Regions from separate parts of the Singulisphaera chitinilytica genome, predicted to be linked through region 1. Evidence: riboswitches for the same ligand, from Rfam matches in the RefSeq annotation. Region 1 holds a riboswitch; the other holds the start of a gene.
The links. Region 1 has a riboswitch for cobalamin ahead of ACOYYX_RS22565 (acyl-ACP desaturase). Riboswitches for the same ligand answer to the same signal wherever they lie in the genome.
Positions count from the first base shown of each region.

Region 1 (9,762 bases):
ATCCCCTGGATCGAGCCTTCGGCGATCTTGATCCGGTTGCGGATCTCCTCGGTCCAGAGCCCGATGCGCTTCAGCTCGCGGACGAGGTAGCGGTTCACCTGCATGAACTCGCCCGAGAGGGTCTCGCGCTTGAAGAGGTTCGAGATCTGCGGCTCGATGCACTCATAGGCCCCCACGATCGAGGCGATGGTCGCGGTGGGGGCAATCGCCACGACGAGCGAGTTCCTCAGGCCGAACTGCTTGATCCGCTCGCGGAGTCCCTCCCAGCGCGCCGGATCCTTCGGGGTGATCCCCCAGAGGTCGAACTGGAGTTGCCCCTCGGCGGCGCGGGTGTCGGCGAAGGCAGGGTGCGGGCCGTGGACGCTCGCCAGGTCGCACGAGATGCTCAACGCCTGATAATAGATTTCTTCCTGGATGCGGAGGGAGAGTTCCTTCGCCTCGACGCTGTCGAATGGAAGCCGGAGTTGGAAGAAGACGTCCTGGAGGCCCATGAGGCCCAGGCCCACGGGGCGCCAACGCTGGTTCGACGCGGCCGACTCGGGCGTGGGGTAGAAGTTGATATCGACCACGGCGTCGAGGTAGCGGACGGCAGTGCGGGCCGTCTCCCCCAGCGCCTCGAAGTCGAAGCCCTCCTCGGTGACGTGCCGTCCGAGGTGGATCGAGCCGAGGTTGCAGACGGCCGTCTCGCCCGGGGAGGTCACCTCGACGATCTCGGTGCAGAGGTTCGACGAGTGCAGGACGTTCTGCGGGCGGAGGGTCTGGTTCGACTTGCGGTTGCAGGCGTCCTTGAAGTTCATCCAGCCGTTGCCGGTCTCGGCCAGCGTCTTCATCATGCGAGCGTAGAGGTCTCGCGCCGCGACCTGCTTGACCGCGAGGCCATCGGCCTCGGCCTGGGTATAGGCGACGTTGAATTCCTCGCCGTGGAGGTCGGTGAGGTGCGGCGTGACCTTGGGGTCGAAGAGGGACCATCGCTCGCCCGCCTCGACGCGACGCATGAACAGATCGGGGATCCAGTTTGCGAGATTGAGATTATACGTACGGCGGGCCTCGTCGCCGGTGTTGTCCTTCAGCTCGAGGAACTCCTCGACGTCCGCGTGCCAGGTCTCGAGGTAGACGGCGCAGGCCCCCTTCCTCCTGCCACCTTGATTGACCGCGGCGACGGACGAGTCGAGCGTCTTGAGCCATGGCACGATGCCGTTGCTGTGGCCGTTCGTGCCCTTGATGTGCGAGCCACGCGAGCGGATCCGGTGGTAGGCGAGGCCGATCCCGCCCGCATACTTCGAGAGCCGGGCGACGTCGGCGTAGCGGCCGTAGATCCCCTCGAGGTCATCGGCCGGGGAATCGAGCAGGTAGCAGGACGACATCTGCGGCCGGAGCGTGCCCGAGTTGAAGAGCGTCGGTGACGAGGGCATGTAGCGGTGCGCCGCCAACAGCCGGTAGAGCTCAAGCGCATCTCCAACGGTCGTGGAGAGTCCGCAGGCGACCCGCAGGAAGAAGTATGCAGGGGTCTCGATCACGTTGCGCGTGGTCGGGTGACGGAGCAGGTAGCGGTCGTAGACGGTGCGGAGCCCGAAGAACTCGAAACGCTCGTAGGAGCCGTCGGCGGCCGAGTTCAACTTCCTCGCCGAAGCGGCGACGAGCTGCGCCGTGTCGTCGGCGACCAGGCCGAGCCGCTGGCCCAGGGCGATGGACTGCGAGAATGAATAGATGTCCTGATTCATCACCTCCTTGTCGATGAAGCAGCCGAGGAGCCTGGCGGCGAGCTGGGAGTATTCGGGCTCCTCGGCAATCAAGGACGCGGCGGTCTGGATCGAGAGCTGGTCGAGCTCCTGGGTCGTGGCCCCGTCGAAGAGGCCGCCGATCGTCTTCACGGCAATCCGCATGATATCCACATGCGAGAGGCCGCCGGCGGAGCGCTGCACGGCTCGGACGATCTTGTTGACATCGACCGGCTCGAGGCTCCCGTTGCGCTTGCGGACCCGCATGCTGGTTTCCGTGGTGTTGGGGGTTCGTCCCGGCTCTTTCTTGCGCTCGTGGGTCCCGTTCTCCAGGGGAGATGCAATCGACAAGTCAATAGCCATAAAAATCACCCCACGTAATGATGATGTTTAAATTGAAGGATGTGATGACTGATGCCGGAGGGCTCGATCGCCGTCCGTCCCGGCAAGGAGGACATGCCTCACGACGATCGACCGGAACCGATGGCTGCCCTGGCCGGTTCCGCAAGGCGCGGAGAGGTGGCATGGCCTCGGATCCGACGGAAACGATCACCGCGGAGGCAGACCGAGCTCAACCTCGAAGGCGGTCGACTCTCTCGGAGGACGGGCGGGATTGATCAGGGGACGTGGCGGGGCGACGGCGAGACGATGCAGGCCGCCGGAAGGGATGGTGCGACCGGCAGAGTCGTTGCAATCCGATAATCGAAGCACGGCAATGAACCTTCCTGCCGGTCCGGGCAGTGTATGCCGGTCCCGGTCGTGCAGGAGGCCTCCGCACACGCGGATCTTGCCATGCCTGCGCTGTGCCCGGGTCCGGAGCACGAATGGCGCCACTCGACGGGCAGGTCTTCTGGCTTACGGCTGGAACGAGGTCGGGCGGCCTTCCCGCGGATGGTCCCGCAGTGGCAATTCAAGCCCGAGCCTCTCGCCGATTACAGCAGCGGCCCTGCGCCGGATTCTCACCGGCTTCCCTTTTCATCCGCCCGCATGAACGAGCGGAACCCGTCGATCTTGTGAACCATACCTTGGAAAACCGGGGCCCGCGAGAAACTCCTCGTCAAGATTTGGCGGCCAGTCCGTATAACCAGGAAAATTGTTCAGGAGCAACCTCGGGCATTCGTTCGGCGATCTCGGCGGCGAGGCTCTCGTAGCGTTCCGGCTGTCGGCAGACGTAGTCCTGCGCCTTCGCCGCCTTGCCCGAGAAGGATCGCCCTTCAAGCCCCCAGGCTGCGTTCAGATGGCCGATGATCGAGGCGTAGTCGAAGGTCGTATAAACGCCCGTGCGTTGCGTTATGGCCGCGTAGTGGTCGAAGAGATTGTGGTCGCGGCCGTCCGACATCCGGCTGCCGGGCATGGAGATGAGGCGTTTCAGCATCGTGCGGTAGGTCAGGATCATCTCGTCCGGGTCGCGTTCGAACAACTCGGCGATGACCTTGGTGTAGAAGACCTCGTGGCGGGTCTCGTCGGCGGCGATCTTCCGGCAGATCCGCGCCAGGTTCTCTTCCCCGTGCTCCTGCGCGAGCTTGCCGAGCTTCCCATGCGTCATGCGGGTCGCGCGTTCCTGGAAGGCGGCGTAGAGCAATCCCCCGTAATTGTTGCCATCGCAGCCGGTGGTGAATCCATTCTTGATGAGGTGATGCACCGTCGTCTCGACCGCCCTCATGTCCACCCGCCCGGTCAGGCGGAGGTAGGCATTCAGCAGGTCGCCGTGGCGATTCTCCTCGGCCGTCCAGCCCCTGAGCCATTTCGCCCAGGGGGTCTCCGTCTCGAACGGGTCGTTGACGATGTGCTCGAGGGTGATGGCGTAATTCGGGAGCGCCTCCTCGGTTACCATGTTGCCGACGAGCACGACGAGCAGCTCCTCGGGGAGCCGCGTGGCCGACTCGCGAAAGGCGCGGAGTTGCTCGATCCAGTCCTCGCCGGCGAGGTCGGGGAGATAATCGGTTGGCTGCCAAGCCTGCTCAACTGGCGTGAGCAACGACAATTGACTTGCGACAAATTCTTGCAAATCTTCAATTATTTTCATGATAGATGCTCGAGCAACCCACCCTGCGGGCCATCAGGGGGGGGGTGGCGTTCGAAATCGGCGGGGCTGGTTTGGTTATGTGAATATCGACCTGCCGATTGGGGCGATCGGGAGTCGCCCTGGCCGCGAGGGTGCGGGGTCGGGAGGTCGATCTGATAGGCATCGAGGGGCTTGCATGGGAAGGTTGACCTTCCTGCGGTCCGGGCAAAGTTGATGGACCTGAGACGCAGGAGGTTTCCGCTCGCGCGGTGGTGAACCGACCTGCCGCATGCCCGGGTCCGGGGCATCATGGGCGTCACTCGACGGGCAGGTCTTCTGGCTCTCGGCTCTTCTCGGCACCCGGACCGCCTTCCCGCCCGAGGGCAGTGGCTTCTGGTCCGGGGGCCTCGCCGATCACAGCGGCGGCCCCGCGACGGATTCGCACCGTCTTCCCTATTCTCCCCCGCATCCCCGTTGAGGATCGGGAGCACCTGTCGAGTGTCCGTTATTACACCTCTTCGCACGTTGCAGCGTCAAGACACCTTGGCCATCGGGGCTCGCCCCCCTGCCCTCAGGACCGCCCTCAACCACAAGGTCGAGCAGCAGGCCGCAAGCAATCTTCTGCTCATTTCAACATGTCTACTGGGGCGAGCGGTTACGTTATCCCTTCTAGCCAACCCTTGCATCTTCTGGACCAAGGGGCATCGAGCCGACAAACAAACGACTTTTCGAAGGGGCAAAGCATGCCCTGAAACGAAGGGGAATGGCTCGCCGAGTTTATGAACGATGTGAGCGCGATTCGAGATGCAGAAGCCGCCCGGCCGCGTCAGAACTTCGGGCCGTTCAGCTCGATCGAAAGCGGCAATCGGAGTTGCCGGGCGATCTGCGGCTCCGAATCGGAGTCGAGCGAGGACAGCGTCACGCCGAGCAGCCGGATGCCCTTGCTGACGGGGAAGAGCGGTTCGAGCAGCACGGCCACGACCTCCTCGAGCATGGCCTGCGACTCGACCGGGGCCTCGAGGGTCCGGCTGCGGGTGATCTGCTGGAAGTCGGCGAACTTCGCCTTGAGCGTCGCCGTGCGCCCTCGGATCGCCGAGTTCTCGCAGTAGGACCAGACCTTCCCGATCAGCGGCTCGAGCGAGGCGAGGGCCTCCTCCGCCGAGAAGAGGTCGACGTTGAACGTCGTCTCCGCGCCGATCGACTTGCGCACGCGATCGGCGCAGACGGGGCGTTCGTCGATCCCGCGCGCCAGCGAGTAGTAATAAGGGCCCACCTTGCCGAAGTGCTCCTGGAGGAACAACAGCGTCTGGCCCTTCAGATCCGCGCCGTACAGAATCCCGAGGCTCTCCATCTTCGCCCGCGTGACCGGCCCGATCCCGTGGAACTTCCCCACCGGCAGGGCCTCGACGAATGCGGGCCCCTTCTTCGGCGTGATGACGAAGAGGCCGTCGGGCTTGCGCTCGTCCGAGGCCATCTTCGCGAGGAACTTGTTGTAGGAGACCCCCGCCGACGCCGTCAGGCCGGTCTCGGCGCGGATCTTCGCCCGGATCTCCTCGGCGATCTGGGTCGCCGAGGGGATCGCCTTCCGATTCTCGGTGACGTCGAGGTAGGCCTCGTCGAGCGAGAGCGGCTCGATGAGCGACGTGTACTCGGCGAAGATCGCGCGGATCTGTTGCGAGACGGCCTTGTAGACGTCGAACCTCGGCTTCACGAAGATCAGGTCGGGGCACTTCCGCTTCGCGGTGACCGATGGCATGGCCGACCGGACGCCGAACCGACGTGCCTCATAGCTCGCGGCCGCAACGACCCCCCGCTCGCGCGAGCCCCCGACGGCGACGGGCTTGCCGCGAAGTTCAGGATCATCGCGCTGCTCGACGGACGCATAGAACGCGTCCATGTCGATATGAATGACCTTTCGCTGCCGTTCGGGCCCGCTCACGTTCGCGCCCTCGACCTCCGGGAAGCTCCGACAAGCAATCTACCACACGGATGTCCACGAGTGTACAAAATTACGCCAAATCCTGCACTCGCCCGAGGTTGAATGGGAAGGGGGCCGGACGCGGAAGCCGCCCCCCTTCCCTCCTGACAGACTCAAGCGAACGATCCCGTCGCGCCGGTTTATTGGACCGCGGAGGGGTCCATCCACATGACTTCCCAGATGTGGCCGTCGGGGTCGGTGAAGCCGTGGCCGTACATCATCCCGTAGTCCTTGGCTTCCATGTGGGGCGCACCGCCGGCGGCCACGGCCTTGGAGACGATCTCGTCCACCCTGGCGCGGCTTTCACACGAGAGGCAGATGAGGACCTCGGTGCTCTTGGTCGCGTCGCAGATCTCGCGAGGGGTGAAATCCTTGAACCTGGCGTGGGTCAAGAGCATGGCGTAGATGTGCTCGCTGATGACCATACACGCGGCGTTCTCGTCGGTGAATTGCGGGTTGAACAAGTAGCCGAGGTGGCTGAAGAAGGCCTTCGACTTCTCGAGATCCTTCACCGGCAGATTGAAGAAAACCATCTGGGCCATGTGTGATCGATCCTCCTTGTCGTGTTGGGGGTCGAGGTCGAGATCCGTTCGACCTTACTTGACCAGCGGCTTCAGGCTCAGGGTGACCGTCATCGCGCCGCCGATGGGGCTCGGGGACTTGATGGATCGGACCTGGCTCTCGCCGAAGTGGAAGGTCACCGTGCCGCTCCTCTGGAAGCCTCGATAGGCTCCCGTGCCCGAGGTTGCAGTGACGTTGGTGACGAACGTGCCGTTCGGGACCTGATTGAAGCCTCCGGCGCCGGACAATTCGAGCTTCACGGTCCCCTTGCCGTTGCTCAGGGTGAGCGTGCCGCCCACGTCGTTCATGCCGGCGACCCGGAACCCGCCGAGATCGAGCGAGCCCGAGAGTTTCGCCCGGCCGAGGCCGTTGACCCTTCCATTGCCGTTGAGCTGGACGTGCAACGGGGCATCGGCCGCGCGGTTGTCCTCGGCGGCGAAGTAGTTGCCCTTGACCGAGTTGGTGATCGCCGTAGCGGGGGTCGACCCGCTCCGATCGGCGAGGATCGAGACCTCGGCCGTCGAGGGGGCGGGGGCTCCCATGTAGCTGAGCAGGAGCTTCGATTCCAGTTCCGCGGCCTGAGGCTGGAAGGCCTTGCGTTTCATTTTAGGGCCCCTGGGGGGGAGAGATTGGACTTGGTGCCCGGATCGTGCGCGAAGATGACAAATTTGAACAGGCCGACCGCACCATCCTTATAGTCGCGTGGATTCTCCCGAGCCGGCCACCGACTCCAGCCACCGACACAAGAATACGAGTTTCAAATTTTGACTTCTGTCACCACCCTCCATAAACTTCCCCCGGTTCACCCAGGGAAAGGAGCCAAATCATGTCAGACGTTTCGCTCGGCGGCCGATACGTGTTCCCCGGCACCTCGCTGACGGTCCACCGGATGGGCTACGGCGCGATGCAGCTCTCCGGCCCCGGCATCTATGGGCCGCCCAAGGATCCGAATGAGGCCGTCGCCGTGCTCCGCGAGGCCGTCGCGTCGGGCGTCGACCACATCGACACCAGCGACTTCTACGGCCCGCACGTCACGAACCAGATCATCAAGCAGGCCTTGCACCCGTATCCCGAGAACCTGGTGATCGTCACCAAGCTCGGCGGTAAGCGCCCACCCGACAAGTCATGGCAGCCCGCCGTCTCGCGAGACGAGTTGATCCAGGGGGTCCACGACAACCTGAAGAACCTCGGCCTCGAGGCGCTCGACGTCGTGAACTATCGCCACATGGGCTCGGGCCACGGCCCCGAGGAAGGCTCCATCGCCGAGAAGGTGTCGGTGCTGGCCGAACTGAAACAGCAAGGCCTGATCCGCCACATCGGCCTGAGCAACGTCACGTCGACCCAGGTAGCCGAGGCCCAGGCGATTACCGAGGTCGCCTGCGTCCAGAACCTCTACAACCTGGCCCACCGCCACGACGACGACCTGATCGAGGAACTGGACAGGCAGGGCATCCCCTATGTACCGTTCTTTCCTCTCGGCGGGTTCACCCCGCTGCAGTCGTCCACGCTGTCGGAGGTCGCGAGCCGCCTCGGGTCCACGCCGATGCAGGTCGCGCTGGCCTGGCTGCTGCACCGGTCCCCGAATATCCTCTTGATACCGGGGACGTCGTCCCGGGGCCACCTCCGGGAGAACCTGGCCGCCGCCAGTTTGACCCTGGATCCGGAGACGCTGGCGGAACTGGACGGGATTGCCGCCGCGAAGCCTTGATGCGCTCGAGAGGTTCCCATGCCCCCCGCCGACGCCCCGCTCACCCGTGATCGCATCCTGGCCGCGGCCGAAGACGTCATCAGGCGCTTCGGCCCGGCCAAGGCGACCGTCGTGGACGTGGCGAGGGCCCTGGGCGTGAGCCACACGGCCGTCTACAAGCACGTCGCGAGCAAGGCCGAGCTGCGCGACCTCGTCGTCGGCCGCTGGGTCGAGGCGACCATGGAGCCGCTCCGGGAGATCGTCGCCAGGCCCGGCCCGGCTCCCGAGAGGTTGCGGCAGTTCGTCGATGCGCTCATCGCCGTCAAGCGCCGGAGGGCCACCAACGACTCCGAGCTCTTCACCGCCTACAGGTCGCTGGCGGCCGACGCCAAGTCGATCGTCGCGGCCCACATCGACGAGTTGATCCACCTGCTCGCGACGATCGTCGACGCGGGTGTGCAGGACGGCTCGTTCCGCAAGGTCGACCCCGTCGCCGCCGGCCGAGCGGTCCTGGTGGCCACGTCCCGGTTCCACCACCCGGCGCACGCCTCGGAGTGGGCGGATCCGAGCCTCGACGAGGCCTACGACGACGTCTGGCAACTGCTGATGGAGGGACTCGGCGCCGCCAGGAGCTAGGGGGGAGTCGCTCCCGTCAACGACTTGTCAGACGGCCGACCAGTTCATGTGGTCGAGGTCCTCGATCATCCCGGCCTTCTGGACCGGGTGCCATCCCAGGCGTTCTTGCGTCAGGGCGCTGGAGGCCGGCATATCGAGCCCGGCGAAGAAGGCCATCCAGCCGAAGTGGGCGGCGGCCTCCTCGGGCGAGAGGGAGACGACCGGGATCTTGAGGCCTCGGCCGATGGCCTCGGCGATGGCTTTGGCCGTCACGCCCTCCTCGGCGACGGCGTTGTACCTCGCCCGATTCGGCCCCTTCTCGAGGGCCAGGCGGTAGACGGGGGCGACGTCGAGGACGTGGGCCGCGGGCCAACGGTTCTGACCGTCGCCGACGTAGGCAGAGACCCCCTTCTCGCGGGAGATGGCGATCGTCGGCGTGACGAGGCCTTGCTTCTCCGTGTTGTGCACCTGCGGGAGTCGCACCACCGTCACGCGAACACCGCGGCCGGCGACGGCTTCCGCCGCGATCTCCGAGCCCGCGCGGGGGTTCGGGTGGTGGGGGTCGAAGTGATCCTCGGTCGAGGGCTCGCCGGGCACTTTCGTCCCCATGCCGGTGCCGGACGTGACGACGAAGGGGCGGTCGGAGCCGGCGAGAGCGTCGCCGATGGCCGTGATGGCCTTGCGGTCGGCCTCGCAGACCTCCTGGAACCGCGAGAAGTCGTGGATGAATCCGAGGTGGATCACCCCATCCGAGGCCGCCGCCCCGCTCTTCAGGCTGTCGAGATCCTCGAGGTCGCCCCGATGAACCTCGGCGCCGGCGGCGGAGAGGGCTGATGCCCCCTTGTCCGAGCGGGAAAGGCCCAGGACCGAGTGGCCCGCCTTGAGGAGGTCGCGAACGACCTCGGTTCCGATGAAACCCGTCGCACCCGTGACGAAAACACGCATCAGGAAGTCCCCCCTCCTAGATTTGACTTTCGAGCCAACGATCACCACGGTAGGCTTTCACCCAGAGACGTTCTATGCTCCAGGGTCCAAATAATCTTCGCGATCGTCCAGGAGGCCTCATGGACCCGCTCTCGGGCGTGCTCTCGCTGCTGAAGCCTCAAAACACGATGTGCGGCGGCTTCGACGTCGGCGGCGACTGGTCGCTCCAGTTCGCCGAACACGACGGGATCAAGTGCTATGCGATCGTCTCCGG
Region 1 covers NZ_CP186274.1:5,671,113-5,680,874, forward strand. The annotation lists gene ACOYYX_RS22560 (ribonucleoside-diphosphate reductase subunit alpha) at 1-2,081, opposite strand, end outside; cobalamin riboswitch at 2,542-2,739, opposite strand; gene ACOYYX_RS22565 (acyl-ACP desaturase) at 2,776-3,696, opposite strand; cobalamin riboswitch at 4,033-4,233, opposite strand; gene dinB (DNA polymerase IV) at 4,550-5,620, opposite strand; gene ACOYYX_RS22575 (VOC family protein) at 5,842-6,243, opposite strand; gene ACOYYX_RS22580 (hypothetical protein) at 6,298-6,867, opposite strand; gene ACOYYX_RS22585 (aldo/keto reductase family oxidoreductase) at 7,089-7,970, shown strand; gene ACOYYX_RS22590 (TetR family transcriptional regulator) at 7,989-8,585, shown strand; gene ACOYYX_RS22595 (SDR family oxidoreductase) at 8,613-9,509, opposite strand; gene ACOYYX_RS22600 (AraC family transcriptional regulator) at 9,629-9,762, shown strand, end outside.

Region 2 (9,762 bases), 390 kb from region 1:
GGTCGACGAGGCGGTCAATCAGTGCCTTCTCGTCGTCGGGGACGTCATTCAACGCATAACCGTCCGCCTTCAAACGATGCAGGACCTTGACCATGCTGCGCGGGGCGTGCAGGTGCATGCCCGTCGAGCTGCCGCGCATCAGTTCGTTCGCGCCGGCCTCGCGGTCATAGTAGATGAATGCGATCCGCTTGTCGGTGTGCGGCGTCTTCCGCAGGGCAATCCAGGACGTCGCCCGCTTGACGATGTGATCAATCCGCTCCGGGATCGGCGTGAAGTCCTCGGATCCGCCCCCGCCGTGCACGGTCCCCGCGCCGACGAGGGGCTCGATGGCGCCGAGGTGCTCCTGCCCGATCACCTGGAAGGCGGCGTCGCCCGGCGTGAAGCCCCCGAGCTTCTCGTGCCAGTCGGCGATGGAGCTGCGGCGGAAAAATAGGGAGTGCATGTGGAGGGCGTCGAACGTCTTGCGGTACTCGACCGTCTCGCTGCTGTGGCAGGTGTGGACGACGACGTCGGGCTTGAACGCGGCGATGGCCGCACCGCCGGCGGGCCCGCTGTCGATGAACCCGGCCGATAGGACGCCCACGCGTTCGAAGGCCCGGACCAGGGCGTCGACCACCTTCGGCTGCTGGAATTCCAGGTGCGCCGCGTGGACGGCCACGGCGACTCTCGGCAGTTTCGCGGGGTCGCGGCCCCTGGAGGCCGACCATTGCAGGAACGCGTCGAGCGACTTGAACCGCCCCGGATGGTCGGGGTGATAGGGGCCCTTGAGGCTCGCGTCGACCTCGGCGGGGGGCAGGATCTCGCCGGGTCGGCCCAGGTACTTCACGCCGACGTAGATCAGGAAGCGACGGAGGTTCTCGCGCGAGCGAGGGAGGTACTTCCCGATCTCCTCGTCGGTCTCGACGGGATTGGTCTCAGCCCCCTTGAAGAAGGCGACGGCCCCGGCCCCCTCGCGGCCCACGGCGAAAATCCGGGGCGGCTTGGGGGACTTCTTGGCGGCGAGGAAGACGTCGCGATAGGCGTCGGCGTCCTCCTCGCGCGTGTGCTGGACGAAGACGAGGCGGTAAGGCGTGAGATCCGCCTTCCCGTCGCCGATCGCCGTGTCGGGGACGTATTCCAGCTTCAGGCCGAGCCCTTCGGATGCGGCCTGGAGCTGCTCGAAGACGCCGCCGTGCAAGCCGATGAAAGCGAGGCGCGGGGGCTCGTCCACCGCCTGTCCCCTCGCGATGCCCGCCACGATCACTAGGGCCGCCCCGACGATGAGGGCGGCTCGCGTTGAATGAGAGATGTAACGGCGCATATCAGTACTGGTCGCTCCCGATGACCTCGCCGCCGTTCCGGGTGGCGAGCGCCCACCAGACCGTCTGGCTGACCGAGTCCTTCGCGAAGGCGACGTGGCCGTCGCCGAAGAGGACGTCCACGCCGCCGGGGTGGAAGCTCCTGGCCGAGTACAGGCCGTTGGTGTCGCCGGCGCAGTCGGCCTTCTTGCTGTTGGGGGGCCAGTAGTGGTTCACGGTCGAGCCGCCCGACATGCTGCCGTGGAACCAGCGGCTCCCTCGCGTCCCGCTGTAGGCGGGGATGGCGTCGCACGCGGCCTCGGTGAACGTGGAGCTATAGCCGCCGCCCCCCTTGTAGTGGCCGAGCAGGTCGAAGGCGGCCGGGGCCGTCGCGTCCACGCCGTTGCCCTTGATCGACTCGACGAAGGCGGACGTGTTCGAGAGCCCGTCGGTGATCTCGGCGAAGCGGACCTGAGACCCGTCGAACATCAGGCCGTTGCCCGAGCCCTTGGCCATCGTCCCGGTGCCCGCCACGGCGAAGTAGTTCGTCGGGCCCATCGCCGCCGTGACGCGGTCCTGCTTGCGGTCGCTCGGGCACATGTAGGCCGGGATCATGAACGCGATGGCCGTGGTGTTGGCCATGTCGTAGTTGTTCCGCGCATTGGGGGCGGTCGAGTGGTCGAAGTTGATCACGTTGTAGAGCGTCGAGCCCTCGAGCTGCGGGAGGAGTTGCGCCAGCGAGGACCAGTAGTGCGGCGAGTTCGTGCGGGCCGAGGGGAGCCGCCCGTGGACCCCTTCGTAGTTATGCACCGCGAGGCCGATCTGCTTCAAATTGTTGGTGCACTGCATCCGCCGGGCGGCCTCGCGTGCGGCCTGGACGGCCGGCAAGAGGAGGGCAATCAGCACGGCGATGATCGCGATCACGACGAGCAGTTCGATGAGGGTGAATCCGCGATGCTTCATGAGGACCTTTCGTGGTGGGTCTGCGGGCTTACGTCGGCCGCTTGCTGATAGGCAGGAAGACATCGCCGAATTGCAAGTTGCATGCCCCCGACGAATGACAGATCTAAGTCGCGGTAGTCATTAAGTTTTGTGATAATGACAACGCGGTCGCCGGCAGATTTTGCGGCGGATTAATGTCCATCTGTGGACATTTTCTGTCCGATTCCGGTCGGATCAGAGATTTCGAGGTGCGCAGCGTCGCTCGATGGGGTCGTCCGGTCTGCTCCGCGACCACCGTCGCGAGAAATGGGGATGACGTCTTCGCCCGCTGGTTAGGGCTTTGTCTCGAGCGTCGGATCGGCCGCTTGCAGGGCTTTCATCAGGTCCTCGGTCTTGCCGCCCCTGTAGTAGACCCGCTCGTCATGCGACTTACCCGCGGCGAAGGCCCCGGGGCCTTGCCTCACAGCGTAGAGTTCGATCTCAAATCGCGAGTCATCCTCCTTGGTGAGATCCAGTTGACCCAGGACAACCCATTTCGCCGGATGCTTGTCCCGCTTCGCCGGCAGGAGTGAGCTGCGGAGCTCCTCCCAATGCTCGCGCGGGACTTCGATCTCTCGCTGCTCGCCCGACCTCATATCCACGTAGCTGGCCTTCATCTTTCGGATGCCATCGACCTTCGGCAGCGGATCGACGAACGGCTCGCTCCTCTGGATGCAACCATTCAGAATAAATATGAAAATACAGGGAAGTATCGTATGTCTTAGCATGGAGAGTTTCACTCGCGGCGATGAACCAAGCGTTAACGGACCTACCGCGTTGCCTGTGAGTCGGCTCCACTCAAACTCGCTGCGTGTACCAGGCGCGGATGAGGCCGGTCTGGAGGAATTGGATCGGAGTGTCGAAGCCGCCGGCCGAGATGATCTCCCCGACTTCATCCGGTGGCAGCACGGCCACATCGCGGTCGTACGCCGCACTCATTCGCTCGATGGCCTCGGGCGTGAGATCCCCGGCCGCCATGACGCGGAACCAAACCTTGCGCAAGCTCACGTAGGTCGCCGGGCTCGTGGCGGAGGACAGGTCTGCGTTCACCAGGAATCCGCCGGGTCGGAGTCGTGCGGCGATATCGCGGAAGTAGCCGGTCCGTGCGTCCTGCTTGAGGAGGAACTGGGAAACGAGCAGCGACGTGGCCGCGTCGAACGGCTCCGTCGGCGGGAGCGTCTCGAGGTAGCCCTCGTAGAATTCGCAGCGTTCGGCGATCCCGCGTTCCGTTGCCTTCCGGCGACAGACGTCGAGCATCGGCGCCGACGGCTCGACCACGACGAAGTTCCATCCCGGGAAACGCTCGGCGAGGTACATCACCTCCGGGCCCGTCCCCGCGCCGACGCAGAGGATCCGCGCATCGGCCGTGAGGTCCGCCAGCACGGCCGCGATGAGCAGATGGAGGGCGTCCCGCATCGGGGCCATCTTCGACCATTGCTGGTCGTAGCCCGATGCGCATTTCTCGTCGAAGACCGCCTGCAGTTCTTCTCGTTCCATGAGCCTACCGGGGAGAGGTTCGCTGATCTCAGTCTTCTCCCCATCATCGCCGAAGGTCCCAGGCCTGGCAATCTGCCCCGAGTCACACAGGCCGACCTTCTCGGCACCGTCCGCAGGGGAGTGCTTCTACCTCGTGGAGGGTAGACCCCCCGCCAGTAGCGACGGTCCAGGCTCAGGGCGTGGATGAGCAGGATCGGCGTCCCTTTGGCCCGGTTATCCCTGGCGAGGGTTTCGTGGTCGCCGAGCGGCATGGCCGACTCGGTGACGCCGCGGAGTCGCTCCGTACGCTCCGAGGCCAGGTAATCGGCGACGGCGCGACCGTGACGGCCTTCTTGAAGATCTCTCGTCATCGGTCGCGCCGTCGCCGACCATGTCCTGGCGTTGGGAGGCGGGAGCCCGGAGGATGCGGCCTGCCGGCTCCAGGTCGACGAGTCGGGCCAAGGCCGGCGGGAGTCGCGGTCGTATGTCCAGCGATTGGCGTCCGCGGGGCGTTCATCGCCGGTGGGCACGGCTTCCGATTTTCTCCGGAGTTCAGGCCCGTCCCGCGTGACCAAGGAGATGCCGCCAGGACGGTCGCGATTGCCGCGACTCCATCCCGTTGGGCAAATTTTCGCAGTTCAATTCCTGGAGCATGCTCCGCCCTTGCGGGCCTGCCTACCGAATTGCCTGAGTTGGGAGGCCGAATAGCGCACCACCGTGCCGCGGGCAACAGACCGTCGCGGGAAGATCGCCGACACTTCCGCCCACTCCCAGATCTGCGATTCTTCCGAGGAGAAGAAGAGGATCAGGTTGCCGAAGGTGGCGAAGATGCGTTCGTCGAGACATAGCCGCCCCTTGCGATCATGCCGATAGAGGACGACGTCCAGCATCACGGAATGAGTCATGGCTGTCGATGGATAACGTGTTCAATTATCCCGTAGTGAGGAAGCCGGAGCAGATGCCCGCGGCGGTCAGGATCCCGCCGTGGAGACTTCGAGGCCCGGGAATATGCTCCCTCTTCCGATTTCCATTGCATCGTCATCGATGACAACTAAACCCCATCGGAGGGGTCGCCAACGTATCGTGGCTCCTTACCATACGCAATTCTATCCGACATGTGACGGCTGGGCAAGCTTGGAAGAGCGGGGGATGAGGGATGAGTGGCGACGCCCCTGGGGACGAGTCTCGGCAGTTAGCTAATCTCCAAGCCGAGGTGCAGGGGCAGGGCGGAGATGGTTGTCGCAACGAATTCTGTCGGTGTCGCCATGCTTGTCGCGACGGCCGAAGACATCTTCGCCGTTGGAATGAGGGAGCGTTCCAGGGACTTCACCGAAGACTGGTGGGCTTCATCCTTAACGGCGAGCCAAGGTGGCGTGCCATACGCTTTCGGAAGACTGCTGATGCGCCGGATTTTCAACGCCCTCAGGGTGTCAATTGTGCTCCGGATGTCAGGTTGATCTGTTCATTACAACTTGTGATTGGCCGGATCTCACCCCATAGGATTGTACGGGTGACAATAACCGCATTCGGGTTTGCCATGCCAACTGATAATCGCTAGTATTTTGAATGAGTCTCTAGAGTGATCATCTCGGTGTAATTAACAAGTTGAATATTTGATGGAGTAAAATTGATGGCACGCCCCAAGATGGGACAATTGCCGAAATCTCCCGAAGAGCGATCCGAGCGGGAAACTGTCATTCACATGAAGGGTTCGCCCGAGTATGTAGATTGGCTAGAGAACGCGCATCGCGAGACGCACATCCCCAAGGTCCAAATCTTCCGCTTGGCGCTCGCAACATGGGCCGCCAAGAACGGCCTCTCACAGCCACCCGATATTTGAAGAGGAGAGGCCCTCTTGCGTCCAGGGCCAGTTTCGGCCCGGCGTGCTCGAGGTACTCCTGAGCAAGAACCCGATCGCTTACGACTCGGGAGGCCGAAGTCGCAGGCTCCAGCATCACCTGGCCCCTGACGTCGGGCTCGAGCAGCAGACCCGGCAGTTCGACCTGGTCACGACACTGTTGCGGTTCTCGATCAACCTGCCTGAGCCGAATAGCTGTTCAGCGGGAGCCGGTCCGGGGACGTTCACCAGCGGCTATTCCGCGACGTGCGAGCGACGACGCCCCGGACCTCAACCATCTCTAAAAGGGGTTGTCCTGACCAGCTCCCATAGGCACCGCCTGAAATCCCGCCTGGGTGCCGCGGGTGTCATTTCGACGGAGGCTCAAGGCGGATTCCGTGGTGATCGAGCGTTCGGCGTTCGGATTCGCCTGGATCGAGTGCCCCCGACATACTGAGACCGCCATCCGATAGGAGAGCCGTTTCTTGTCAAATCCAGGCAAGGACTTGTGTTGAAAGAATGGGGCGTCGCGCCTTGTGGAGGGGCACCGAGAGGACGTTTCATACTCCATTCCACAACTCCTCCAATAAATAACTGGTTTCAATTGATATGATGTTTTGTAAGGATGGACGGCGGCCTCGTCCCAGGCGTACAGTCGATCGGTGCTGGATTGGCGTTTTTGAGGAAAATGATCATATCATTTTTTGTATTCGCCTGAGGGGTTGAAATCGCGAGGGCATCCCGGATTCTCGGATTCGCGACTTGACGCGGGAGTGTTTGAAAGGGTGTAATGCCGCTCTCGACAGGTGCCCTCGGACTACGCAAGAGGTCTCGGGGGATAATAGGGAAGACGGTGAGAATCCGTCGTGGGGCCGCCGCTGTATTCGGCCAGGCTCCGGACAACGATGCCACTGCCCGCGGGCGGGAAGGCGGTCCGGGAGCCGTCAGGAGCCGTAAGCCAGAAGACCTGCCCGTCGAGTTGCTGTTCCGATGCTTCGGCCACTGAGCATCCGGGCGGGCCGCTCGCAGAACGTCTGCCACGAGCCTTGCGCCGGAGGGTCGAAGCGATTCGAATTCCTCTTGCCCGGCCCGGCAGAAAGAACCGCCCCCATGCCTGCGCGCATCCCCCCTCGACGCACCGGCTTCACCCTCATCGAACTCCTGGTGGTGATCGCGATCATCGCCGTGCTGATCGCGCTGCTGCTCCCCGCCGTCCAGGCGGCGCGCGAGGCCGCACGCCGCGCCCAATGCACGAACAACCTCAAGCAGATGAGCCTGGCCATATCCAATTATGAGTCGGCCACGGGCACGCTGCCCCCCGGCTCTTTCTGGGCGGCATCCGGCACCGGGGCGGGCAAGATGGCCGACGGCTTCAGCATGTTCGTCATGATCCTGCCGTACATGGAGCAGACGCCCGTCTACAACCTCGCCAACTTCAGCCTCTCGTATAAGAATTCAGCCAACCTGACCATCGCGGGGGTCGCCATCTCGGCATTCGCGTGCCCGAGCGATGCCTCCGCGGCGGAACTTCAGCCCCTCTCCCCGACGATCTATCAGGCCCCGCCCCCCGGCAACTGGGAGCAGGCCTTCATCAGTTATGCCGGATGCACGGGGACCTGGGACGTCAGGCCCAAGCTCTCCGCGAGCAACTTCCCGCAGCAGGTCGGCAACATGAATGGCACGATCTACATGTATAGTGCCACTCGCATCAGCGACATCAGGGACGGGACCAGCAACACCATCTCCATCGGCGAACGGGGCCACTCCCTGCTGTCCCAGGCCGACCAGTTGGTGAATCAGTTCTGGAACTCGGGGTACTGGTACGACACGATGTTCGAGACGTACTACCCGATCAACGCCTACAAGAAGCCGGTCGGCGTGCTCGGGGCCCGTTATGTGGCGAACGCCTCGAGCCTCCACCCCGGGGGTGCCAACTTCGCGTTCGTCGATGGGTCCGTTCGCTTCCTCAAGGACTCGATCGACTCCTGGTCGATCAACCCGGCGACCATCACCGCGGCGGGCGTGACCTTCGATTCCGCCGCCAATATGTACAACCTCGCGCCAGGGTCGAGGCTCGGAGTCTACCAGGCGCTCTCGACGAGGTCGGGCGGCGAGGTCATCAGCTCGGATTCCTACTGAGCCGATGGCGCACGTCTTTCATCCCAACGACTCCATCCAGGGATCTTCCACCATGATGGCTCCATACGCGAGGCGATCCTTCGCCGCCGCGGCCCTCATCCTGTCGGTCGCATTCACCGGGTGCTCGAATGGCGATTCCGGCTCGATCGACCTGAAAAAGCAGGCTGATCCTTCAGCCACCGGCGGCGAAAAGCCTCGCGCTTTCAGCAAGGGCGACCTCGAAGAACGTTGAGTCGTTTCGGCCCGGATTGCCCTCACGAGGTTCGCAGTTCACCAGGGAGTCAACGATGTCGGTCAATACGGCTGCGGCGGCAGCCACTCGCTCACGAGCCCGGGTCCGCTTCAACGCGGCCATGAAACTTGTGCGACGTGCGCACATGTATGCAGGGTTGTCCCTGGTTCCATTCGTCACGCTCTACGGGGTGACGGCCTTCCTGTTCAACCATCCCGACTGGTTCTCCGACCGAACCGTGCGGCTCATCACCGCGAAGGACGTCGCCGGCACGGCCCTGGCGACGTTCCCTACGCCGGCCGCCCTGGCGGAGCAAGTGGTCTCGGCCATCAACCGCGAGGCTCCTTCGCCCGTCAAGCTGTCTGACTCCCAGGCCCCGTCCTATTCGCGAGACCTGGCCCTGACCGCCCGGACTGGCGACACCGAGCAGGTCATTTTCGTCGAGCTCGAAGGGCGAGTCGGCACCGTACGCTCGGCCCCGATCGAGAAGCCGTTCAGCATGCCGGCCTGGACTCAGCGGGCAAGCTACCTCGACGTGGCTCCCGCCACTCAGGCCAGGGATGCGGTGTCATCAATCATGACGAAGTGGGGTGAGGCGCCGAAAGACATCAAGATCCGAACGCCGGCCGAACTGATTTTTGCCGTCGAGAGCGAGGGGCGGAACTGGCGCGTGGCATATAACCTCCAGAATCAGGGGATGGTGGCCACACCGACGGCCCCCAGCCTCTCCTCTCGACGCTTCCTGACCGGGCTCCATCTGGCGTGCCGGTATCCCTCGCAGGTCGATGCCCGGTGGTTCTAGGCCCTGATCGTCGATGCGATGGCGGCCGCGATGGTCTTCTGGGGCCTCTCCGGCCTCTTGATGTGGTGGCAAATGAAATCCCTCCGACGCCTGGGCTCCATCGTGATGGCGGCGAGCTTGCTCGCCTCCCTCGCCGTCGCCGTTGGCATGCATGGGATCCTCGGCCGGTAGGTGTTTTCCCTCGGCGGCGTTCAACGCCGGATTGGAGACCGATCGCCGTGTCACAGCCGATCAGCCGACGTCGTGTTCTCAGGAACGACGGGAAGTCCATCCACATCGCGCCGAAGCGGGGGCACCTGTTGGTGTGCGCCCGGGGGTGCTGCTGCGGGCGTGATGACAAGGGGAAGCCGGCGGTCTCCATCGACTTCTACAAGCAGGAGTACAAGCGCCGGGGGATCCGGGATCGCGTCCAGCTCACGATGAGCGGATGCCTCGGGCCTTGTCCCCTGCTGAACGTGGCGCTGGTGCTCTTCGACGGCCGCCGCGTCTGGTTCCAGTCGATCAATCACGAGTCGCAGATCCTGGCGATCTACGACTACCTCGACCGGATGCTCGCGGCCGACCGCTACCTGCCGCCGACCTCCGAACTGGCCGAGTTAGCCTTCGACTACTACGCCTGGCCGGAGGAGGCCATGCTCTCCGGCGACACGGAGGGGCGAGAGGGCGAGGGCGTCTTCATCGACCCGGGATCGAAGCCGGCCGACGAGATCCTGCTGCTCTCGCACGCCGACACGGACTTATTGACGCTGCAGAAGGCGATGGCCGACTCGCCCGTCGGCCTGCCCAGGGCACGGACGGCCAGCCTGAACCGGGTGAAATCCGACGAGCACCTGGCCGCCCTCGTCGACGACGGGGGCAGGGTCGCCCGCGTCGTGGTCGCTCGCGTGCACGGTGGCCCCGACGATCTGCCTGGGTGGCGACGATTGGCGCAGTTCGCCCGGCTGACCGACCTCAGGCTGCTGCTCATCAACGCCGTCGGGCCGACGGTCCCGGAATTTCTCGCCGGCTCGACCGTCCC
Region 2 covers NZ_CP186274.1:5,283,642-5,293,403, reverse strand. The annotation lists gene ACOYYX_RS21105 (cobaltochelatase subunit CobN) at 1-1,210, opposite strand, end outside; gene ACOYYX_RS21100 (DUF1559 domain-containing protein) at 1,302-2,240, opposite strand; gene ACOYYX_RS21095 (hypothetical protein) at 2,552-2,875, opposite strand; gene ACOYYX_RS21090 (class I SAM-dependent methyltransferase) at 3,057-3,755, opposite strand; gene ACOYYX_RS21085 (hypothetical protein) at 4,373-4,624, opposite strand; gene ACOYYX_RS21080 (hypothetical protein) at 5,365-5,574, shown strand; cobalamin riboswitch at 6,359-6,560, shown strand; gene ACOYYX_RS21075 (DUF1559 domain-containing protein) at 6,682-7,710, shown strand; gene ACOYYX_RS21070 (hypothetical protein) at 7,763-7,942, shown strand; gene ACOYYX_RS21065 (hypothetical protein) at 7,998-8,744, shown strand; gene ACOYYX_RS21060 (hypothetical protein) at 8,741-8,893, opposite strand; gene ACOYYX_RS21055 (cobaltochelatase subunit CobN) at 8,963-9,762, shown strand, end outside.
Region 2: another riboswitch for cobalamin. It lies ahead of ACOYYX_RS21075 (DUF1559 domain-containing protein); the one in region 1 lies ahead of ACOYYX_RS22565 (acyl-ACP desaturase).